One region of the Micromonospora sp. NPDC048947 genome, then DNA from elsewhere that is predicted to be linked to it. Evidence: riboswitches for the same ligand, from Rfam matches in the RefSeq annotation. Region 1 holds a riboswitch; the other holds the start of a gene.
The links. A riboswitch is a leader RNA that binds a small molecule or an ion and turns the genes downstream of it on or off. The one in region 1 is predicted to bind thiamine pyrophosphate.
Positions count from the first base shown of each region.

Region 1 (11,955 bases):
TCCCTCGCGGACCCGCACGGCTCAGGCCGTCCCGCCCGCTCGGGCCAGGATCGCCTCGGCGAGCGGGGCCGGCGCCGCGTCCGGGATCCAGTGACTCACCCCGGGCAGCTGCACGAACCGGTAGTCGCCTGTGACGTTCTGCGCGCATGCCTCGGCGGCGGTCCGGCCGATGGCGACGTCCCGGTCACTCCAGACGTACGTGGTGGGCACCGCGACCGGGCCGACGCCGGCCAGGTCGGCGCCGGACATCGCCCGGTACCAGTTCAGCGCTGCCGTGAGCGCACCCGGCTCACGCATCGGGTCGGCGTACCGGTTCACCCGGGACGTGTCGCCCACCCCGCCGAGCAGCTTGCGCAGCGCGGTGGCATGCCACGCCAGCAGCACCTTCTCCGCCTTGTCGGGCTTGCGGAACAGCGCGATGTACGACGAGCGGGCCTTCTGTTGGGCGTCGGTGCTCAGGGCGTGCGCCATGGCCGCCGGATGCGGTACGGACACCGCGGTCAGCGTGTTGACCCGCTCGGGGTGCCGGGCGGCAACCGCCCAGGCCACTACCGCGCCCCAGTCGTGGCCCACCAGGTGCACGGCGTCCAGTCCGAGCGCGTCGAGCACCGCCACCGCGTCGGTGACCAGTTCGGGGATCCGGTAGTCGGCCACCTCCGTGGGCCGGGCGCCGGGTGAGTAACCGCGCTGGTCCAGCGCGTACGTGCGCAGCCCACCGGCGTGCAGTGCCGGCACCACGTCGTCCCACTCGCCGCTGTGCTGAGGGAAACCGTGCAGCAGCAGGACGGGTACGCCGTCCGTCGGACCGCCGACGGTCACCTCGAACGTGAAGCCTCGCGCGTCAACCCGCATGATCGGAAGCGTACCCAGCCGGCGGTCGGCGGGTCGCTCCCGCAGGTCAGGCGGATGCCCTGCTGGGCCCGCGACCGTGGTCGGTGTTAGCGTCAGCGAGACAACTTCATATCCGACAGGGGAGCGCACAGCGCTGAGAGTGCGGGCACGCCCGCAGACCCTCGAACCTGATCTGGGTAATGCCAGCGCAGGGAGTTCGGTCGACCTCCAGCCGCGCCGCAGTCCGGTGCCACCGGACGCGGCGTGCGTCTTCTCCTGGTTCGCACTCACGAACTGGGAGCAACACATGACATCCACCACCGACACACACCGTTGGCGCACCATCGACATCGTGGTCGCCTCGGTGATCGCTGTCGCCTTCGGCGTCATCTTCTGGGCCTGGGGTCTGGTCTGGAGCGCCACCGAGGGCGCGTTCGCCTTCTTCCCGCCGGCGCAGACGCTGCTCTACGGCGTCTGGCTGATGCCGGCCGTGATCGGCGGGCTGGTCATCCGCAAGCCCGGCGCCGCGCTCTACTGCGAAACCGTGGCCGCTGTCCTGTCCGCGCTGCTGGGCAGCCAGTGGGCCGGCACGGTGATCCCGCAGGGAATCGTGCAGGGCATCGGCGCCGAACTGGCCTTCGCCGCCTTCCGGTACCGGTCGTTCCGGCTGCCGACCGCGGTGTTCGCGGGCGCGCTGACCGGGCTCAGCGCCGCGTTGTTCGACTTCTTCGTCTGGAACGTCGACTACGCGCTGACCGACTACCGCATCCCGTACGCGCTGCTCACCATCGTCAGCGCCACAGTGATCGCCGGCCTGGGCGGCTGGCTGCTGACGAACGCCCTGGCCAACACCGGCGTCCTGGACCGTTTCCCCGCAGGCCGAAACCGAGCCCTGATCTGACCCCCACCAACTCGCGTTGATCAAGAGGTTTGCGTCAACGGAAGGCGATTTCCTGACGCAAACCTCTTGATTAACCGGGGTCGGCGGGGGCGCGCGGCAGGGAGGGGGGTGGGTTTGGTGGGCGGGGTACTGCTGCGGGGGTTCGGGTGGCGGCACGCTGGGCGGCGCGCCTGGGCCGTACGCGGGGTTGATCTGCGGGTCGAGGCTGGGGAACGAGTTTTGCTTCTCGGGCCCTCCGGGGCCGGCAAGAGCACAGTGCTCAGCGCATTGGCCGGGCTGCTCCCCGAGGACTCCGGCGAGCAGGAGGGCACCGTCGAGATCGACGGGCTCGACCCACGCAAGGGGCGGGAACGGGTCGGCATCGTCTTCCAGGACCCGGAGACCCAACTGGTGATGGCGCGCTGCGGCGACGACGTCGCGTTCGGGCTGGAGAACCGGGGAGTGCCGGCCGACGAGATCTGGCCCCGGGTGGACGAGGCGCTGCACCGGGTCGGCTTCCCGTACCCCCGGGACCGCCACACAGCGGCGCTCTCCGGCGGCGAGCAGCAACGCCTCGCCCTGGCCGGCGCGCTGGCCCTGCGCCCCGCCCTGCTGCTGCTCGACGAGCCGACCGCCAACCTCGACCCGGCCGGGGCCGAACTGGTCCGGCACGCGGTGGCCGGCGCGCTGGACACCGACACCACGCTGATCCTGGTCGAGCACCGGGTAGCCGAGGCACTGCCGCTGGTCGACCGGGTGGTCGTCCTCGAACCGGGTGGCGGCGTGCGCGCGGACGGCCCGCCCGAGGCGGTCTTCGCCGCCCACGGCGCCGCCCTGGCCGCCGAGGGGGTCTGGGTGCCCGGTCACCCCATCGCGCCCCGACCGGCCACCGCCGGCCCCGGGGAGCTGTTGCTCACCGCCGACCGGCTCGGCCTGCCGCCCCGGCTGGGCTCCACCGACCTGGCGGTACGCGCCGGTGAAGCACTCGCCGTACGCGGACCGAACGGTGCCGGCAAGTCCACCCTGGCGTTGCTGCTCGGCGGTCTGCTCCGGCCGGGCAACGGGCGGGTCACCGCGTCCACCGGGTTGGCCGGCGCGGACCACCGCACTCCCCCGCACCGGTGGCGGGCCCCCGCGCTGACCCGACGCATCGGGTCGGTCTTCCAGGATCCGGAGCACCAGTTCGTCACCAGCACAGTCTTCGACGAGCTGGCGCTCGGCCCGCGCCGCACCGGTCAACCAGAGGCGGCCGTCAAGGAAACTGTGGCCGGGCTGCTGGACCGGCTGCGGCTGGCACGACTCGCCGCCGCCAACCCGTACACCCTCTCGGGTGGCGAAGCGCGGCGGCTGAGCGTGGCGACGGCCCTGGCCACCGCCCCACGCCTGCTGATCTGCGACGAACCCACCTTCGGCCAGGACCGGCGGACCTGGCGGGAACTGGTCGACCTCTTCGCCGACCTACGCGACGCCGGGCACGGCGTGGTCACTGTCACCCACGACGCGGACTTCGTCGCCGCGCTCGCCGACCGCACCGTCACCCTGCACCGCGACCCGGACGACCACCGATGATCAGCATCGAGCCGGTCGCCGCGCCGGACGCGCCGTTGGCCCGCCGCAACCCGGTGGCGAAGGTCGCCGCCGCACTGGTCTTCTCGTTCACCCTGCTGGCGACCCTGGACCCGGTGGCCCCGGCCATCGCCATCGCCCTTGAGCTGGCCGTCCTGCCGCTGTTCGGCATCCGCTACCGGGTGCTGGCCCGCCGGGCCTGGCCACTGCTGCTCAGTGCCGCCGGCATCCTGGTCACCCTGGTGCTGTTCGCCGCCGACCGCTCCGGTCGGGTCCTGCTGGACGCGGGACCGGTGCTGGTGACCACCGGCGTCCTGCTCACCGCGCTCGGCCTGGTGCTGCGGGTGTTCGCGGTGGCACTGCCCGGCGTGATCGTCTTCGCAACCACCGACCCCACCGACCTGGCCGACGCGTTGATCCAGAACGCGAAAGCGCCGGCCCGGTTCGCCATCGGGGCGCTGGCCGCATTCCGGCTGGTGCCGCTGCTCGGTCAGGAGTGGCAGATGATCAGCATGGCTCGACGGGCACGGGGCGTCGACGCGGGACGCAACCCGGTGGCGAAGCTGCGGCTCTTCGCCTCCACCGCGTTCGCGCTGCTGGTGGGGGCGATCCGCCGAGGCACCCGGCTGGCGGTGGCGATGGACGCGCGTGGCTTCGACGCCGGCACACCCCGTACCGTCGCCCGCCAGCAACACTTCACCCGCGCCGACGCCCTCCTCATCGCCGGGGCCGCCGTACTCGCCGCAGCCGCCCTGACCGTGAGCGTCGCCCTGGGCACCTTCCGCCCCCTCATCGGCTGACCCCACCCCGCCGCGCCCCCGCCACCCCCGTCGATCTTGCGGTTTCTGTCGCTCATTCATCCCGATATGCCGGTGATGCGAGGGCAGAAAGTGCAAGATCGACGGGCGCGGGGCGGGGTGGGGGTGCTCGGTCAGCTGCGGCGGAAGGCGTAGCGGCGGGTCTGGCCGGCCTGCTGGCTGCGGCCGCCGCCGGAGCGGTTGCCGCCGCCCTGCGGTGGCCCGGCCGTCGGTGCCTTCGGTCGGCCTGTCGGCTTCGGCAGATCGCCCATTGAAGGCGCGTCGACAACCGCCGGCACATCGACCGCTGCCGGCAGCGCCACCTCGTCCGGGACGACCGCCGGCAGCGCAGGCTCCGCGAGTGCCGCCGGCAGCGCCGACTCGGCCCGCAGCGCAGGCTCCACAAGCAGCGCAGGCAGCGCCGCCGGTAGGGGTGGTTCGACCGCGAGGTCGAGGGCCGGGAGGGTGGTTGCGAGCGGTCCGTGGCCGGCCGCCGGGTCGATGCCGAGCGCCGTCGCTCTCGGGGTACGGGTCTTCTTCGGGTTACGCCTGGCAGGCATCCGGGCCTCCTTCAACGCCGACCGGCACGGCCGGTCCCGCGCTGCGGCGGTCGGTCGGATCGGCTGGTGACCGCCGTTGCGCGACGGTCGAGTGGGGAAGGGACTGCTCACCGGGGCCGGGCAGGGCCATCGCCGCCAACCGGCGGGGAGGGAATGCGGGACGCCCGGGAGCGCACGGACCGCGACGCGGGACGGCGGGCCGGCTCGGAAGTTGGGCGTCAGTTACGCATGTTCGTACCGTAGCCACCGCCCGACCGACGCGCATCCGTTTTTACTGGCACGATCGGCACATGCTGATCGCGTTCTCGATCACCCCGCTCGGCGGTGACGACTCGGTGGGTGACCTGGTCGCCGAGGCGGTGCGGGTGGTCCGTGCGTCCGGCCTGCCCAACCGGACCGATGCCATGTTCACCACCGTCGAGGGTGAGTGGGACGAGGTGATGGCGGTGGTGAAGCAGGCGGTCGACGTGGTCGCCGCGCGGGCGCCCCGGGTGAGTGTGGTGCTCAAAGCCGACGTCCGGCCCGGGGTCACCGACGCGCTGACCGGGAAGATCGCCCGAATCGAAGCCCGTCTCGCCGAAGGCTGACGCCCGCGGCGGGAAATGACGACATGTTTCCCTGCGCGGGGCTCACCGACCGTTGCCGAGGGCCCGAGCCGTCACTGGCAACGTCCACATTACGTGCAGTAACGCGACGTCGGTCACTGGTCCGTATCGGCTCACATCACGGTAAGTTTCCAAGCGCTGATAGTGGTGTGACGAGAGGTGGCGGCACGAATGGCTGATCAGGCGAGGGCACAGATCGGTGTGACCGGGTTGGCGGTGATGGGTCGCAATGTGGCCCGCAACCTGGCCCGCAACGGCTTCACGGTGGCAGTGCACAACCGCTCGCCGGAGCGCACCCGCAGCCTGGTCGCCGAGCACGGCGACGAGGGCACGTTCCTGCCGGGCGAGACGATGGCCGATTTCGTGGCGTCACTGGAGCGACCCCGCGCGGTCATCGTCATGGTGAAGGCCGGTGCGCCCACCGACGCGGTGATCGACGAGTTGGTGCCGCTGCTCGACGAGGGCGACATCATCGTCGACTGTGGCAACGCCCACTTCGCCGACACCCGTCGACGCGAGGAGGCGCTGCGGGCGCAGGGCCTGCACTTCAGCGGCACCGGCGTCTCCGGCGGCGAGGAGGGCGCGCTGCGCGGGCCGAGCATCATGCCGGGCGGCTCCGCCAAGTCGTACGCGAAGCTCGGGCCGATGTTCGAGAAGATCGCCGCCCAGGTGGACGGCGTGCCGTGCTGCATGCACGTCGGGCCGGACGGGGCCGGGCACTTCGTCAAGATGGTGCACAACGGCATTGAGTACGCCGACATGCAGCTCATCGCTGAGGCGTACGACCTGCTTCGGGCCGGCCTGGACGCGACGCCGGCCGAGATCGCGGAGATCTTCCGGGAGTGGAACAACGGCGAGCTGGAGTCGTTCCTCATCGAGATCACCGCCGACGTGCTCGCGCACACCGATGCGGCGACCGGCCGGTCGTTCGTGGACATCGTGCAGGACCGGGCCGAGCAGAAGGGCACCGGTCGGTGGACCGTGCAGAGTGCCCTGGACCTGGGCATCCCGATCACCGGGATCGCCGAGGCGACTTTCGCCCGTTCGCTCTCCGGGCACGTGGACCAGCGCGAGGCGGCCCGCCGGGCGTTCCCCGACGCGGGTGAGAAGTGGCAGGTGACCGACCGGGAGACCTTCGTCGAGGATGTCCGCCGGGCGCTGCTCGCCTCCAAGATCGTCGCGTACGCGCAGGGCTTCGACCACATCCGCGCGGGCAGCCAGGAATACAACTGGGACATCGACCTTGGCGGCACCGCGACGATCTGGCGGGGCGGCTGCATCATCCGGGCCCGCTTCCTCAACCGGATCCGTGAGGCGTACGACGAGCAGCCCGACCTGTCGACGCTGCTGGTGGCGCCGTACTTCGCCGAGGCGGTCAGCGCTGGCGTGCCGAGCTGGCGGCGGGTGGTGGCCGACGCGACCCGGGCCGGTGTGCCGACGCCCGCGTTCTCGTCGTCGTTGGCGTACTTCGACGCGTTGCGCGCGGAGCGGCTGCCCGCCGCGCTGATCCAGGGTCTGCGGGACAACTTCGGCGCGCACACCTACCAGCGGGTGGACCGCGAGGGTTCGTTCCACACCACCTGGGCCGCCGACCGCACCGAGTCCCCGGCGTAGTCGGCGCGGCGCCCTGCGCGCCGCCGTGATCGTGCTCGATCCTCGATGTAGTGGTCTCCCCCGGCGGGGAGGCCACTACATCCATGTTCGGGCGAGATCATGGGAGCAGGCCGCGCGGGTGACGGTCAGGCGACAGTGGCGTGCATCTCCCAGACGAGGATCTCGGCCGGTTCGTCGGCTGTCACCCGCCGACCACCGGTCATGGTGAGCCGGGCGGCGTCGCCGCTGCCGAGCGGACCGCTGCCCTCCAGGGTCACAGTGCCGTTTGGCACGTAGAGGTGCACGTAGGGCGCGTCCGGGATGGTGACCTCGTCGCCGGGAGCGAGACGGGCGGCGTGCAGTGTCGCGTACTGGTTGCGGATCCGGATCGCTGACGCGCCGTCGTAGCGGTCCATCCCGGACGCGATCGGCACGAGGCCCCCGCGGAGCAGCTCGTCCTCGATCTCCAACTGCTCGTAGCCGGGGTCGACGCCCTGCTCGTCGGGGAGCACCCACATCTGCACGAAGTGCACCGGGTCGGTGTGCGGCTCCTGGTTGTTGAGCCGCCAGGCGTCGTTCTTCTCCGAGTGCAGGATCCCGGTGCCGGCGCTCATCCGCTGGGCCAGACCCGGGTAGATCACCCCGGAGTGCCCGGTGGAGTCCTGGTGCACCAGGGAGCCGCGCAGCACCCAGGTCACGATCTCCATGTCCTGGTGCGGGTGGGTCTCAAAGCCCGCGCCCGGTCGGACCACGTCGTCGTTGTTGACAAGCAGCAGGCCGTGGTGGGTGTTGGCCGGGTCGTAGTGCCGGGAGAACGAGAAGGAGTGCTTGGAGTCCAGCCAGGAGATCCGGGTGGCGAAGCGGCCATCGGCGCGACGGATGTCGACAGCGGGCGCGGGCGCGGTCACCAGGCACGCTGCCCAGCGTCGGGGGTGGACGGCGCCCAGCTCAGGGCCGGTTCGCCGGTGGCCAGTTCGGCGATCTCACCGGTACGCAGCTGGGGTGTGTGGCCGAACTCGGCGCAGTGCTGCTCGGCGATCTCGGCACAGATCTCGGCCACCTGCTCGCACATCGGGTCGCCCAGGTCGGCGGCGTTCAACGCCATGATCATCTTAAAGCGGAGATCACGCATCTGCCCCCCAACCGCCGTCGTCCCACCACCTCCGGACCCTACCCGCCGCCCCTGCGCAGGACCCCGAAACGGGCACACCACCCCCGCTCGGTGCCAAGCCTGATGGTCGCCGTGGTGCCTGCCCAGGCACCTCGACGCCGAGGGGATGCGACAACGCCGCCCGCACTGGTGTGCGGGCGGCGTTGGGACAACTGGGGGTCGGTCAGAAGAAGCGGCGGCGCTTGGCCTTCTGCGGACGGATCAGGTCCGCACCCTTCGTCAGCAACCGGGTCGCCCCGGAGGGACCACGCCGGGCCTCCAGGGTGTGGCTGAGCCGGCGGGCACCGGCCGCGGCCAGCGGCACCGCGATCGCCATCACCGCCCACTGGGCAATGCGCTTCTGGATCATGTGGGTTCACCTCCGTCAGTGGCTTCTGACGTCTCTGATACCCAGAGTGACGTGCGGGTAAGCGTCGGCTCAGATAACCGGGGCGACCGGGTTGGGCAGCGCGCCGCCGAAGCGCCGGTCCCGCTGGGCGTACAACTCGCACGCGTACCAGAGGTGGCGGCGGTCGAAGTCGGGCCAGAGCGTGTCCAGGAAGACCAACTCGGCGTACGCGGTCTGCCAGAGCAGGAAGTTGGAGATCCGTTCCTCCCCGGAGGGGCGCAGGAACAGGTCCACCTCCGGGATCTCCGGGTGGTAGAGGTACTTCGCCACGGTCTTCTCGGTGACCTTCGCCGGATCCAGCCGGCCGGCCGCCACGTCCCGCGCGATAGCGGCGGCGGCGTCACCGATCTCGGCCTGCCCGCCGTAGTTGACGCAGAACTGCAGGGTCAGCGTCGAGTTGTCGCGGGACATCTCCTCGGCGGTCTGCAACTCGGAGATGACGCTCTTCCACAGCCGACCCGGCCGGCCCGACCACACCACCCGAACGCCCAGGTCGACCAACTGGTCACGGCGGCGACGGATCACGTCCCGATTGAACCCCATCAGGAACCGGACCTCGTCGGGCGAACGCCGCCAGTTCTCGGTGGAGAACGCGTACGCCGACAGGTACGGGATGCCCAACTCGATGGCGCCCTCGATGGTGTCGAAGAGGCTGTGCTCCCCCGCCTCATGCCCCTTGGTGCGGGGCAGCCCGCGGTCCTTGGCCCAGCGGCCGTTGCCGTCCATCACCACCGCCACGTGCTTCGGCACCGCCTCGGTGGGCAGCGCCGGGGGTCGGGCCCCGGACGGGTGTGGCACCGGCGGCGTCGGCTCGCGCCGGCCAGCCTTCTTCGATCGGATCACTCGGTCACTCCCTGTTCGCGCCGTCCGCCCCGGCCTGGACGTCGCCGCGTGGCCGGAGCACCACGGCCCCGGTGCCCTCCGGCGGCGGGGCCGTGCCGGCCGCCGAGGAACCCCGGTCGACCAGCGGCAGCGAGCGTAGCGCGCGTTCCAGGTGCCACTGCAGGTGAGCCGCGACCAGCCCACTGCACTCCCGGCGTACCGCGGCGTCGGTGGCGTCGGCGATCACCCAGTCACCGGAGGTCAGCGCGGACATCAGATCGATGGTGGCCGGTGCGGGATGAGCCGCCCCGGGTGGCCGACAATCCGGACAGACCGCGCCGCCGGCCGGCACCGAGAACGCTCGGTGCCGCCCGGGCGTGCCGCAGACCGCGCAGGCGACCAGCGCCGGCGCCCAGCCGGCCAGGGACATCCCACGCAGCAGGTACGCGTCGAGCACCAGGGTGGTGGCGTGCTCGCCCCGGGACAGCGCCTTCAGCGCGCCGATGGTGAGCTGGAACAACCGCAGCGACGGCTCCCTTTCCACCGGGGTCAGCCGCTCGGCGGTCTCGGCGATCGCGCTGGCCGCCGTGTAGCGCGGATAGTCGCCGAGGAACCGTTTGCCGTACAGGTCGATGCCCTCGACCTGGCTCACCGTGTGCAGAGAGCTGCCGTGGTTGCCCTTCGGGTCACCGGCGAGCTGGAGGTCGACGTGGCCGAACGGCTCCAGCCGGGCGCCGAACTTGCTGGTGGTGCGGCGGATCCCTCGAGCCACCGCTCGCAGTCGCCCGTGCCGGCGGGTGAGCAGGGTGATGATCCGGTCGGACTCGCCGAGCTTCTGCACACGCAGCACCACCGCGTCGTCGCGGTAGAGCTGTCGGCGATACCCGGCCATCGGGCCATTCTCCCTCGGGGTGTGAAATCAGGGTTGGTTCGGGGTGCAAGCGCGGATGAACCCCGATGCGGTCGCCTCGTGCTCGGCCGTAGCGTGCTGGTCATGGCACTGCACCTGACCACCACCCCCCGCCGTCGTCGCGTCGCCGCTCCCGTCGCGCTAGGGCTCACCACCACCCTCATCGTGCTCGCCGGGTGCGACAACCTGTCGTTCCGTCGGCTCGACTACGACAACACCGAGGCGGTCCGGATCACCACGGTCCGGGTCTCCGGGGGTTCTGGCGACGTTGTGGTCCGCGGCACCGGCTCGGCGTCCGAGGTGCGGATCAAGCGAGTGGTTCGCTACCAGGGCGGCGAACCGGACAACACCCGCTACGAGATCAAGGGCAGCGAGCTGGTGCTGAACACCGACTGTGGCTCGCGGTGCAGCATCTCCTACGAGGTGACGGTGCCAGAGGGTGTGGCGGTGCAGGGCGAGACCAGCTCCGGCAACGTCGAGCTGAGCCGGGTCGGCACCGTGGACCTACAGGTGCGCTCGGGCGACGTACGGATCTCCGGTGCGTCGGGCGCGGTCGGGGTGGAGGCCCGCTCGGGCAACATCGAGGTGAACGAGGCCGCCGCGGCCGTACGGCTGCGCGCCTCGTCGGGGGACATCACCGCACGCCGGCTGGGCGGCGCTGTCGACGCCGAAGCCAGCTCGGGCAATGTCGACGTGGAGCTGGACAAGCCCGCCTCGGCCCGGGTCCACGCCTCCAGTGGTGACGTCACGCTGCTGGTGCCGCAGGGCAGCTACCGGGTCCGGTCCAACGCCGACTCCGGTGACGAGACCATCACCGTCGCCGACAACCCGGCGGCGTCCCTGGTGCTCGACGGTTCGGCAAAGAGCGGCAACCTCACGATCAGCGAGCGTTGATCTCGACGCTGGTCGCCGCCCCGGCCGTCCGCTTCGGGCACCGCCGACGAGGTGATCAGAAGCCCAGCTTGCGCAGTTGCCTCGGGTCGCGCTGCCAGTCCTTCGCGACCCGCACGTGCAGGTCGAGGTAGACCCGGCTGCCGAGCAGCTCCTCGATCTGCTTGCGGGCGGTGGTGCCGACCTCCTTGAGCCGACTCGCCTTGTGCCCGAGCACGATGGCCTTCTGGCTGGGCCGCTCCACGTACAGGTCGGCGTAGATCTTCATGACCTGGCCCTCGGGGATCATCTCCTCCACCACCACGGCGATGGAGTGTGGCAACTCGTCGCGGACCCCCTCCAGGGCGGCCTCCCGGATCAGTTCGGCGACCAGCACCTGCTCGGGGTCGTCGGTGAGCATGTCGTCCGGGTAGAGCTGCGGCGACGGCGGCAGATACTTGGTCATCACGTCGACGAGGGTGTCCACCTGGTGCCCGGACACCGCGCTCACCGGCACGATCTCGGCGAACTCCCCCATCTTGCTGACCGCGAGCAACTGCTCCGCCAGGCGACGCTTGTCCACCAGGTCGGTCTTGGTGACCACCGCCAGCACTGTCGCCTTCAACTCGGCCAGCTCGCCGGTGATGAACCGGTCACCGCGCCCGACCGGCTCGTCGGCGGGGATGCACAGGCCGATCACGTCGACCTCGGTCCAGGTGGACCGGACCAGGTCGTTGAGCCGTTCGCCGAGCAGCGTACGGGGGCGGTGCAGGCCCGGCGTGTCGACCAGGACCAGCTGCGACTCGGGCCGGTGCAGCACCGCCCGGATGACGTGCCGGGTCGTCTGCGGCTTGTTCGAGGTGATGGCGATCTTGGTGCCGACGATGGCGTTGGTCAACGTCGACTTGCCGGCGTTGGGGCGACCGACGAAGCAGCCGAACCCGGCCCGGTACGGTCGCGCC
Region 1 is NZ_JBEZFO010000005.1:83,294-95,248, reverse strand. Features, by position in the region: gene AB0B98_RS09625 (alpha/beta fold hydrolase) at 22-852, opposite strand; TPP riboswitch at 960-1,064, shown strand; gene AB0B98_RS09620 (ECF transporter S component) at 1,139-1,732, shown strand; gene AB0B98_RS09615 (ABC transporter ATP-binding protein) at 1,850-3,280, shown strand; gene AB0B98_RS09610 (energy-coupling factor transporter transmembrane component T) at 3,277-4,077, shown strand; gene AB0B98_RS09605 (hypothetical protein) at 4,209-4,634, opposite strand; gene AB0B98_RS09600 (thiamine-binding protein) at 4,925-5,221, shown strand; gene gndA (NADP-dependent phosphogluconate dehydrogenase) at 5,411-6,853, shown strand; gene AB0B98_RS09590 (pirin family protein) at 6,979-7,740, opposite strand; gene AB0B98_RS09585 (thioredoxin reductase) at 7,737-7,937, opposite strand; gene AB0B98_RS09580 (hypothetical protein) at 8,167-8,352, opposite strand; gene AB0B98_RS09575 (isoprenyl transferase) at 8,422-9,234, opposite strand; gene recO (DNA repair protein RecO) at 9,239-10,105, opposite strand; gene AB0B98_RS09565 (DUF4097 family beta strand repeat-containing protein) at 10,208-11,017, shown strand; gene era (GTPase Era) at 11,073-11,955, opposite strand, start outside.

Region 2 (11,955 bases), on a different contig from region 1:
CGGACCGGCAAGCGCGCTGTCGTCTGCGAGCAGCTGGAGCTCGACGGCCTGACGTTCCCCTTCGACCTGGAGATCTGGTACGGCGACCGGGTGGCGGTGCTCGGCGCCAACGGCACCGGCAAGTCGCACTTCCTGCGGCTGTTGGCCCGCGGCGGCACCGACCCGGACCCGGCGAACGGGCCGGTCGACGGCGCGGGCGCGCTCGCCCCGGTGGCGCACGAGGGCACGGCCCGCCTCGGTGCCCGGGTCCGTCCCGGCCACTTCTCCCAGACCCACGACCGGCCGGAGCTGATGTCGAAGACACTCGTCGAGATCCTCTGGCGGGGCGACGAGCACCGCACCGGGATGGACCGGCACGCGGCGATGGGTGTGCTCAGTCGCTACGAGCTGGCCGCGCAGGGCGACCAGCGCTTCGGCACGCTCTCCGGCGGGCAGCAGGCCCGGTTCCTGGTGCTGCTGTTGGAGCTCTCCGGGGCGACTCTGCTGCTGCTCGACGAGCCCACCGACAACCTCGACCTGGCCAGCGCGGAAGCGCTCGAAGCGGGCCTGAACGCCTTCGAGGGGACGGTGATCGCTGTCACCCACGACCGTTGGTTCACCCGCTCGTTCGACCGGTTCGTGCTGTTCCGAGGCGACAGCGAGGTGGTGGAGACCCCGGAACCGGTCTGGGACGTCGGGTGATCCCCACCGGCGCAGGCGTTGCTCCGTGGCGTCGGCAGCAGTCCGGCCGAGCTGGCCGCGACCATCAACGCTGCCCGTCAGCTGGTCACCGAGGTGGTCGGCTGAGCCGCCGCCGCAGTGGCCCGCGCCGGGCCGGCATAGGGTGGATCTCGTGACTGAGATGACCTATCGCCGGCTGGGCGACTCCGGGCTCGTGGTGTCCGTGGTCGGCATCGGCTGCAACAACTTCGGCCGCAAGCTCGACCTCGACGGCACCCGGGCGGTGGTGGACGCCGCCCTGGACGCCGGGATCACCCTCTTCGACACCGCCGACATCTACGGTGAGCCGCAGGGCAGCTCCGAGGAACTGCTCGGGCAGGCGCTCAAGGGTCGCCGGGACGACGTGGTGGTGGCCACCAAGTTCGGCATGGACATGAACGGCCTCAACGGGCCGGACTACGGCGCTCGTGGCGCGCGGCGTTACATCGCCCGCGCTGTGGAGGCGTCGCTGCGCCGGCTCGGCACCGACCACATCGACCTGTACCAGATGCACGAGCCCGACCCGGGCACCCCGATCGACGAGACCCTCGCCGCCCTGGACGACCTGGTCCGCGACGGCAAGGTGCGCTACCTGGGCAACTCCAACTTCACCGGCTGGCAGATCGCCGACGCGGACTGGGTCGCCTCGTCCAACGGCCGGTCCCGCTTCATCAGCGCGCAGAACCACTACAGCCTGGTGGAGCGCTCGGTGGAGGCCGAGGTGATCCCGGCGTGTGAGCGGTTCGGCCTCGGCATGCTGCCGTTCTTCCCGCTCGCCAACGGTCTGCTCACCGGCAAGTACAGGCGTGAGGCCCAGCCGCCGGCCGGCAGCCGGCTCTCCGGCGGTGGCCGGTACGCGGAGCGGCTCGCCGCGGCCGACTGGGACACCATCGAGGCGATCGAGGCGTACGCGGCCGAGCGGGGGCTGACGATGCTCCAGGTGGCGATCGGTGGGCTGGCCGCTCAGCCGGCGGTGACCTCGGTGATCGCCGGTGCCACCACGCCCGAGCAGGTGCGTGCCAACGCCGCCGCCGGCACCTGGGAGCCCAGCGACGACGACCTGGCGGCGCTGCGCGCCATCCTCTGAGCGCGGCGGGACGGGGCTCGGCGCCTTGATCCACTCGTGTTCCCGAAAGTCGGGGTGACCCGGGGGCCGGGAAGGCGCGGCTTCATGAATGTCGAGTCGATCACGCCCAGGTCAGACGACAACGGGCCGGGCCGCTCGTCGCGGCCCGGCCCGGTCGTTGAACGCGCGTTGGTTGATCAGTCGGTGCGGCGGCGGCCGAACAGCATGGCCACCCCCATCGCCGCGGCCACCAGGACGAGACCGGCCGCCGCGAACGGCCACCAACCGGCGCCCGCCCCGCCCGCCCCGTCCGTCGCCTTGTTCACCGCGACCGGCTCGGGCACCGGCGGCGACTGCGCCGCGCGGGCCTGCACCGTGGCGGTGGCCTTGCTCTGCAACGGGGCGGGGGAGTTCACAGTCACCTTCCAGGTGCCAGTGGACAGCACCGGACCGCTGCTGTAGAAACCGTGCCCCTCGGGCTGCGGTTCCAACTGCACAGGCCCGACCTTCTGCCCGTCGGGGCCGGTGGCGGTGAGGACCAGTCGTACCACCTGCTCCAGCCGGCGACCATCGGCGTAGCTGGCCTGGATGGTGACGCCCTGAGCCCCGTCGCCGGCCACAGCGAGCTTGAGCTTGTCGGCCTGAGCCGCCGGGGCGGCCTGAGCGGCCCGCGCCGCCGCCGGGGCGGCGGCGGACACTGTCACTGCCAGTCCGACGAGGACGGCGGCAAACACCTTGCGGATACCCGTCACGGACATCCCCTCCCTACCGAATGAGGGAAGCCCCTCCCCGACGCCGCAGCGTCGGGGAGGGGCCTCGTCGGATCAGAGCTGACGACCGGGAGCCAGCCGGGTGGCGTCGCCACCGAGCCGCCCGGTGCCCTTGACCGAGTCACCGTCGTTCGCCTTGACCCCGGCCTTGCTGGCCGCGCCGCCGAGCCGAACGATCATGGCGTCGGCGTCCCGGATCAGGACGTCCCGAACCTCCGCCTCGGGCACCAGCGTGGCGTCGCTGGCGAGCGTCCGGAACGCGGTCAGCTGCCGGACGGCAGCCTTGTCGTCGCCGGCCGCCTCGGACGCGCGAACAGCGTCGAGCTTGTTCGACAGCTGCTTGTGCGCCTTGGTCGAGAGCCGCCCCGTCGCCTTGAACCGGTCCAGCAGACTCTGCATGTCCCGGAACGAGGTGGTGACGAAGAACCGGACCGTCGAGGTGGTCTTGTTGCCCGCCTTGTCGGTTGCGGTCACCGTCAGCTCGTGCAGGCCGAGTGACAGGTCGTACATGGCCTGCAGGGTGCCACTGGTGTACGCCTGGCCGTCGAGCTGACCGACCACGCTAGCGATACCCGAGGACGGGTCGACGGCCTGCCAGGCCACCCGGACGTCCTGGCTGTCGCCGTAGAGCTGGCCGTCGGCCAGCCCGGACACCAGCAGCGTCGGCTTGGTGCCGTCGATGCGCAGCACCGCCGACTTCAGCGTCTCGACGTTGCCCGCCTTGTCCGCCGAGCGGAACAGCAGCTCGTGCTGCCCGTCACCGGTCACCTCGATCGGCGTCGAGTACGGCGCCCACGCACCACCGTCCAGCGACCACTCCACCGTCTTGACGCCGGAACCGGCGTCGGTGGCGGCCAGCACGACCGGGATGGTCCCGTTGTGCCAACCGGCGTCGTTCGCCGGAGCGAACGTCGCCGAGGTCACCGGCGCCGTGGCATCGATTTTGACCGAGACGGTCTTGGTCGCCTCCACGTTGCCGGCCTTGTCCGTCGAGCGGAACCGGAGCTCGTGCTCGCCGTCCCCGCTGACCGCCACCGGAGCGGTGTACGCCGTCCAGGTGGTGGCCCCGTCCAACTGGTACTCCGTACCGGCGAGCCCGCTACCGCCGGCCTCGTCGGCACCGGTGAGCGTGATCGTCACAGGCCCGGTGTGCCACCCGTCGGTCGGGGTGCCGGAAACCGCCGAGGTGGTCACCGGTGCCGTCTCGTCGGCCACCTTCGTGCTGAGCCGGAAGTAGTCGAACGAGGCGGTCTTCGACGCCGTCTGGTTGGCGCCGAGGGTGAACAGCCCGACCTTCGGGGTTGCCCCGACCGCGCTGTTGGTCAGCGCCGTCAACGCGGTCCAGGTCGTCCCGTCGGCCGAGTACGACGCGGTGAACGTGTCGCCCGTGCGGGCCAGCCGCAGGTGCCACACCGCCGAGGTCAGGTTGCCCGCCTCGGGCTGCGGGTTCTGGACCACCCCGGCGATCTCGCTGCGGAACTCGATCCGCCGCGTCACCGCCTGGCCGGCCTGGTTGTCCGCGATGAAGTCGAGCTTCAGGTAGTTGTCGTCGTCCGCCTGCACGAGCAGACCGGCCTGCTGGTACTGCTCGTTCAGCAGGCTGCCGTCGACCTTCGTCTCCAGGGTCCAGTCGCCGGACGGCGCGGTCTGGAGGATGAAGTTCTTCGGCCCGGTGTTGTCGGTGCCGTAGATGTCACCGTTGGGCACGTCGATCCGCAGCGCGCCATCGGTGACCCGGTAACCGCTCGGGTCCTCCCGCGTCACGGCGTCCCACCGGCACTTGTCCAGCGTGCTGCCGGTGAACTCGTCCGACGGGTCGACCGGGCCGGCCGGGGCGTCCGGCGTGACCTGGAAGGAGTCGAACGCGGCGTCGACAACCGGCGCCTCGGTGCCTCCGTTGAGGGCGAAGACCCCGATCCGCGGGTTGGTGATGCCGGCGAGCGCTGCCGAACGGCCGACCGGGGTGAAGGTCTGCCCGTCGCCCGAGGCGGACGCGGTCAGGTTCGTCCCGTCGCTGGTGATCCGCAGGTACACGGTGTCACCGGCAGGTGCGGCGGTGGCGTCGGCGGCCTCGTTGCGAGGCGTCGCCGCCGTCTCCCGGATGAACTCCACCCGACGGCTGCCGTTGTACAGCAGGTCAACCTTGGCGTAGTTGTCGTCGTCGCCGTACACCAGCAGGCCGGCCTGCTGGTAGTTGGCCGTCACCGGCAGGGTGACCTTGGTGGTCATCTCCCACGCGCCGGTCGGGGCCGCCTGGAGCACCAGGTTGGTGGCGTCGTTGCGAGCACCGTAGAGGTCACCCACGCCGGTGGGCAGCCGCAGCGCACCGCCACTGAGCGAGTAGAGCTGGTTCTCCCGGACGATGCTGGTCCAGCGCTCCTTGTCGAGGCTGTTGCCGTTGAAGTCGTCCGAACGCGCCCCGAAGCAGGACGTGTCAGGTGCGTCGACCCTTACCGGCACCGTGGCGTACGACTTGGCGCCCTTGCTGTCGGTCACCGTGAGGGTGGCCGTGAAGGTGCCCGGACTGGTGTAGGTGTGGCTGGCGTCCAGTGTGGTCGCCGAGCCTCCGTCACCGAAGTCCCAGGCGTACGTCAACGGGGTGTCGCCCTCGGCGTCGGTGGCAGTGCCGTCGAAGGCGACGGTGACCGGTGCGGTGCCGGTGGCCGGGGTGGCCGTGGCGCTGACCACCGGCGGCCCGTTCTCGGTGACACCGCGGCCGACGAAGTCCATCCAGTTGACGTTGAACAGCGAACCCGTTCCGCCGTTCGGATCGCGGGCCACGAAGTACAGCGAGCCGCTCGCGGCGCCGGTGACCGGTGCGCTCACGTCCGTGTACGTCTGCCACGCGCCGGTCGACGGTACGACGGCAGTGGCGACCACCGGTCCGTCGACGGCACCCGCGCGAACCTCGATCCGACCACCTGCGGCGGCCGAGGCGGCCCGGAAGCGGATCTCGGTGATGTTGGTCAGGTCCGCCGGAGCGACCGACCACCAGTCACCGTCCTCGATGAACGCGATGCTCTGACCGCCACCAGCGGAGTCGGTGGCCGCTTCCCTCTGCACGCCGGCGTCGCCGCCGCCGGTGCTCACCGGGGCACGCCCGGTGGCGGTGAAGAACTCGGCCTGCTTCTGCTTCGGCTGGAGAACCTCGATCTGCCGGCCGGTCAGGGCACCGGACCCGCCGGCACCACCCCCGTCGGTGTAGGTGGCCTCGAAGACCGCGAAGACGTTCGCCTCGGCGCCGTGCCCGGAGGCGAGCGACGTCTGGACGGTGCCGGTGCAGCCGGTGTGCTGCTCCAGCGGGTGGGCGTGCTCGTCGTGACCGAGCAGCACCTGAAGCCCCACCTTGGCACAGTCGATCTGCCCGTCCTCGGGGTCGGTCACCTTGATCGAGTAGCGGACCTGGTCACCCCAGTTGAAGAAACCGCCGTCCGGTGGGAACTCGATGGAGACCGTCGGCGCGGTGTTGCCCACTGTGACCGGCACGTTGGCCACAGCGGTCCGACCCTTGGGGTTGGTGACGGTGAGCTGGGCGGTGTAGTTGCCCGCCGTGGCGTACGTGTGGGTCGGGTTGGCCTCGGTCGAGGTCTGCCCGTCGCCGAACGTCCAGGCGTAGGTGAGCGTGCCACCGTCCGGGTCCCGGGAGCCGGCGCTGGAGAAGGTCACCGTCAACGGCGCCGGACCCGAGGTCGGGTTGGCGGACGCCGCGGCGATCGGGGCGCGGTCACCGGCGGTGTAGTCGATCCGGTAGACGCCCGAGTTGTCGTTGTTGCCGCCGAAGCCGCTGCCCCACTCGATCAGGTACAGCGCCCCGTCCGGGCCGAACTCGAAGTCCATCGGTCGGATCATGCTCATGCCGGTGAGCAGCTGGTTGATGTCCACAAGCGACTTGCCGTCGGGGGTCACCTGCATGGTGTACATCTTGTTCTGGTTCCACTCGCCGAGCAGAGCCTTGCCGTCGTAGTACGCCGGCCACTTGCGGTTCGAGTTCACGTCGGCGTCGTAGCGGTAGACCGGGCCGCCCATCGGAGCGCCACCGCCACCGATCTCCGGGTAACGCGCGTCACCGGCGTACCCGTAGTCGACAGTCGCCGGGACCACCGGCGGGAGGTTGGTCAGGCCGGTGTTGTTCGGCGAGTTGTTCACCGGCGCCGCGCAGTCGAACTTCGCGCCGCTCGGGCCGGACGGGAACGTGTAGTCGTTGTACGCCTCGTTCGTTCCGGTGCAGTACGGCCAGCCGTAGTTGCCCGGGGTGACGATGTTCCACTCGACCAGACCGCGGGGGCCCCGGTTCGGGTTGTCCGTGTTGGCGTCCGGCCCGTAGTCGCCCACGTACAGCGTGTTGGTCTTCGGGTCGGTGCCGATCCGGAACGGGTTGCGGAAGCCCATCGCGTAGATCTCGGGACGGGTCTTCTCGGTGCCCGGCGCGAAGAGGTTGCCGGTCGGAACGGTGTACGTCCCGTCGTCCTCCGGGTGGATCCGGATCACCTTGCCGCGCAGGTCGTTGGTGTTGGCGGAGGTGCGCTGCGCGTCGTAGTCCTGGCGGCCCGACCGCTCGTCCAGCGGCGAGTACGAGTTCGACTCGAACGGGTTGGTGTTGTCACCGGTGGCCAGGTAGAGGTTGCCGTCGCCGTCGAAGGTCATGCTGCCGCCGGCGTGGCAGCAGGTGTTGCGTTGGGTGTCGACCCGCAGCACCTGCTTTTCGCTGGCCAGGCTGATGGTGTCGCCGGTCACTGTGAACCGGGACAGCAGGTTGCGGGTGACCCCGTCGTTCGGGGCGTAGTACAGGTACACCCAGTTGTTCGTGGCGAAGTCCGGGTCGAGCCGGATGCCGATGAGGCCGTCCTCGTTACCGGTGAAGACGTCCAGGTCGACGGCGGTGACGGTGTTGCCGGTGTCCGGCTTCACGATCTGCACCCGACCGTCGCGCTCGATGTAGAAGACCCGCCCGTCGGGGGCGATGTCCAGCTCCATCGGGTTGCTGGTGTTGCTGTCCAGCGTGACCTTCTCGAAGTTCGAGGTCTTCGAGGCGCCGCAGTCGGCGTTCTCGACGCCGGCCGCGGTACGGATGCCGCCGAGCAGGTGGGAGAGGAACTGGGGCTCGGCGTACGACTCCCGGGTGTGCCCCAGGCCCGTGTACCAGGACCGGCCACCGTCGTAGTCCTGACACCAGGCGACCGGGTGGTCCGCGCCCATCGCGCCGGCGCCGGGGGTGTAGCTCTTCTCGTCCAGGCTGGCCAGCACGTGCACGTCCGGCCGGGGGTTGCTCTGGTAGTTGTACCACTCGTCGAACCGGGACCACCGGTCCGGCAATCCGGCAGTGGACGGGTGGGCGTGATCCTCCACCTTGACCGTCGCCGTCTGGTTCTGCGGGTGGTTGGCGAAGTACGCGCCGACCAGATCGCCGTACCAGGCCCAGCTGTACTCGGTGTCCGACGCGGCGTGGATGCCGACGTAACCGCCGCCGGCCTTCACGTAGCGCTCGAACGCCGCCTGCTGGTCGGCGTTGAGCACGTCACCGGTGGTGGAGAGCCAGATCACGGCCTTGTACTTCGCCAGGTTGGCGTCGTTGAATGCGGCGCCGTCCTCGGAGTTGTCAGCGGTGAATCCGTTGTCGACGCCGAGCTGCTGGATGGCGGCGATGCCGGTGGGGATGGAGTCGTGCCGGAAGCCGGCGGTCTTGGAGAAGATCAGGACGGAGAAGGGATCGGCTGCGGCCTTTGGCGCCTTCGGCGCCACCTGGCTGACCGGGGCTGCGGCTTTCGCATCCCGTGGGGGAACCTGGGCGGCCGCCTGCGCGGGCGCGCCGAACAGGGTGGTCGAGGCCATGGCCAGGGAGATCAGGGTTGCGGTGATGGGTACGCGGGCACGACGAGAACGGGACACGCCGCCTCCTGTGTCGTAGTGACAGAGCTCGAGGGAGTCGGCTCGCCGAAGGCCCTCCCTGATGGAGCCGGTGGTCACACCGTGCCAGGGTGCCCCCACCGACATTTTGTCGAATCGCTGAACAAATTAATTCGGCTGGCTCGATGTCGGGCAAGATGCGGACGGGTAACGGTTCTGCAACGGGGGGCGACATTCCGAACAGGACTGTATGAAGTGCCCCATTGGATCTCGCTTGTTTTGACGTGGCCCGGCCGGCCGGCCACCGCCGACCCCACGCCTTGGCAGGCCGGCGGATCTGTCGTACGGTGACACGCAAGTAACCCACGGGAGCCCGGTGTACCGGGCTGAGAGGGGGGCTGACAGCCCCCGACCGTCGAACCTGATCCGGGTAATGCCGGCGCAGGGAGGAGCGTTGCCGTGCCGTCCCTGGGGCGATTGCATCTCATCACCGACACCCGACCGGGTCGCGACCCACTCGCAGTGGTTCGCGCCGCCCTCACAGTGGCCCACGCTGACCTGGTGGTGCAGGTGCGGGTCGAGGATTCCGCCACCGACCGCGAGGCGTACGACCTGACCCGGCGGGTGCTGGCGCTCTGCGCGCCGTACCAGGCGACCTGCCTGGTCAACGACCGGTTGCACGTGGCGCTGGCGGTCGGCGCCGCCGGTGGGCACGTCGGCGCCGACGACCTGCCGGTCGCCGCCGCCCGCCGGGTGCTCGGCCCCGCCGGTGTGCTGGGCGCCACCGCTCGCGCGCCGGGCCCGGCGCGCGAGGCCGTCGCGGCGGGCGCCAGTTACCTGGGCGTCGGGCCGTGTCACACCACGAGCACCAAGACCGGCCTACCGGACCCCATCGGGCCCGCCGGAGTACGCGCCGTCGTCGACGCCGTCGACGTCCCGGTCATCGCGATCGGCGGAGTGACAGCCGCCCGGGTGCCGGCGCTGCGGGCCGCCGGGGCGTACGGGGTGGCGGTGGTCGGTGCCGTCTCCGCCGCCGCCGACCCGGCACTGGCAACCGCCGAACTGATCGAGGCCCTGACGTGCTGACCGGCCGGTCCCCGTCACCGCCGTCGCGCGACCGGGTCCGGCCGGACGTGGCAGTGGTGGGGGCGGGGCCGATCGGGCTGGCGATCGCCTGGCGTTGCGCCGCCCGCGGGCTGCGGGTGGTGGTGCACGATCCGGCGCCCGGCTCGGGTGCGTCGGCGGTGGCCGCCGGCATGCTCTCCCCGGTCGCCGAGGCGTACTTCGGTGAGCGGGAGCTGACCGGGTTGCTGCTGGCGTCCGCCGCCCGCTGGCCGGCGTTCGCCGCCGAGTTGACCGGGACGACGGGAGTCGAGATCGGCTACCGGACCGAGGGCACAGTGATGGTCGGGCTCACCGGCGACGACCTGGCCGAGGCGCGCCGGCTGTGGGCGTACCAGCAGGGGTTGGGTCTGCCCGTGACGCCGTTGCGCCCCAGCGAGCTGCGCGACCGCGAACCGGCGCTCGCCCCGCGGGTGCGCGGCGGCGCGTTCGCGCCCACCGACCACCAGGTCGACCCCCGGTTGCTGGTGCCGGCACTGCGCACTGCCGCGCAGCGGGCCGGCGCGGTGCTCGTGCCGCAGCCGGTCCGCTCGCTGTCCGATGTGGACGCCTCGGTCACTGTGGTCGCCGCCGGCTGCGGGGCGGCCGCGCTCACCGGCCTGCCCGTGCGGCCGGTGAAGGGCCAGATCCTCCGGCTCCGCGCGCCCGACGGCGTCGCGCCGGGCTTCCGGCACGTGATCCGGGGGTACGCCGACGGTGAGCACGTCTACCTGGTGCCCCGCGCCGACGGTGAGGTGGTGCTCGGCGCGACCGTCGAGGAGCGCTCGGACACCACTGTCACCGCCGGTGCCGTGCAACGGCTGCTGCGTGCCGGGGTCGACCTGCTTCCCGAACTGGCCGAGTACGACCTGGTCGAGGCGGTCGCCGGGCTGCGCCCGGGCACCCCGGACAACGCGCCGATCCTCGGGCCGCTGCCCGGCCGACCGGACGTCCTGGCCGCCACCGGGCACCACCGGCACGGCATCGTGCTCACCCCGATCACCGCCGACCTGATCGCCGACCTGGTGCTCGGCGGCGTACCCGACCCGCTGCTCGCGCCCTTCCGGGCCGACCGCTTCGGCGCTGCCGCCGCGGTGGCCGCGTCGGGCGGCCCTGAACCGACGTTGGAGGGGGACCTGTGGAGTTGACTGTGAACGGGGCCGGGCGCAGCGTCGCCGCCGGCGCGTCAGTGGCGGACCTGGTCCGCGACATCGTGGCGCACCCACGTGGGGTGGCGGTCGCGGTCAACGGCGAGGTGGTGCCCCGGACCGGCTGGCCGGCCCGAGCACTGCGCGACGGTGACCGGGTCGAGGTGCTCACCGCGGCGCAGGGCGGGTGAGCGGCGTGCCCCTCGAACTGGGTGGGAAGACCTTCACCTCACGGCTGATCCTCGGCACCGGCGGCGCCGCGAACCTGCACGTCCTGGAGCAGGCGATCCGGGCGTCCGGCACCGAGCTGGTCACGCTGGCGCTGCGCCGGGTGGGCACCGCGCCGGGCTCCACCGGTGGGCTGCTGGAGTTGCTGGACCGGTGCGGCGTACGCCTGCTGCCGAACACCGCCGGCTGCCACACCGCCACCGAGGCGGTGACAGTGGCCCGGTTGGCCCGGGACGCGTTCGACACCGACTGGGTCAAGCTGGAGGTGATCGGCGACGAGCGGACGCTGCTGCCCGACGGGGTGGAACTGCTCCGCGCCGCCGAGGAGCTGGTCGCCGATGGCTTCACGGTGCTGCCGTACACCAGCGACGACCCGGTGCTCGCCCGTCGTCTCGCCGACGTCGGGTGCGCCGCGGTGATGCCGGCCGGGTCGCCGATCGGCTCCGGGCTCGGCATCGGCAACCCGCACCACATTCGACTCATCAGGCAGGGTGTGGACGTGCCGGTGATCCTCGACGCCGGCATCGGCACCGCGTCCGACGCGGCGCTGGCAATGGAGCTGGGCTGTGACGGGGTGCTGCTGGCGAGTGCTGTCACCAGGGCGGCCGACCCGGTGGCGATGGCCACCGCGATGCGGTACGCGGTCGAGGCGGGCCGACTGGCGGCCCGGGCCGGTCGGATCGAGCGCCGCTTCCACGCGCTCGCCTCCACCCCTGACGAGGGAAGACCCGAGCTGTGACCCCGCCGTCCGGGGTTGTCGTGTTGACCGACCGGCTCGTCGCGCGGGGCGGGCTCGACCGGGTGGTGGCGGGGGCCGTGGCCGGGGGAGTGCGCTGGGTGGTGCTGCGGGAGAAGGACCTGCCGCGCGCCGAACGCGCCGCCCTCGCCGCCGACCTGCGCGCGATCCTCGCCGACGTCGGCGGAACCCTCATCGTGGCCGGCCCCGACCCGCTCGGCGGCGACGCAGTGCACCTGCCCGCCGCCGGCCCGTACCCACCGCCAACCGTCGGCCTGGTCGGCCGCTCCTGCCACCACCAACCCGAGCTGGACCGCCTGACCACCGAGCACTACGCCACCATCTCCCCGGTCTGGCCCACAA
Region 2 is NZ_JBEZFO010000024.1:64,557-76,511, reverse strand. Features, by position in the region: gene AB0B98_RS28500 (ATP-binding cassette domain-containing protein) at 1-681, shown strand, start outside; gene AB0B98_RS28495 (aldo/keto reductase) at 824-1,786, shown strand; gene AB0B98_RS28490 (hypothetical protein) at 1,963-2,517, opposite strand; gene AB0B98_RS28485 (ThuA domain-containing protein) at 2,590-8,421, opposite strand; TPP riboswitch at 8,735-8,844, shown strand; gene thiE (thiamine phosphate synthase) at 8,839-9,465, shown strand; gene thiO (glycine oxidase ThiO) at 9,462-10,628, shown strand; gene thiS (sulfur carrier protein ThiS) at 10,619-10,819, shown strand; gene AB0B98_RS28465 (thiazole synthase) at 10,816-11,595, shown strand; gene AB0B98_RS28460 (thiamine phosphate synthase) at 11,592-11,955, shown strand, end outside.
Region 2: it holds a riboswitch for thiamine pyrophosphate, as region 1 does, so the genes downstream of both, thiE (thiamine phosphate synthase) here and AB0B98_RS09620 (ECF transporter S component) in region 1, are expected to answer to the same signal.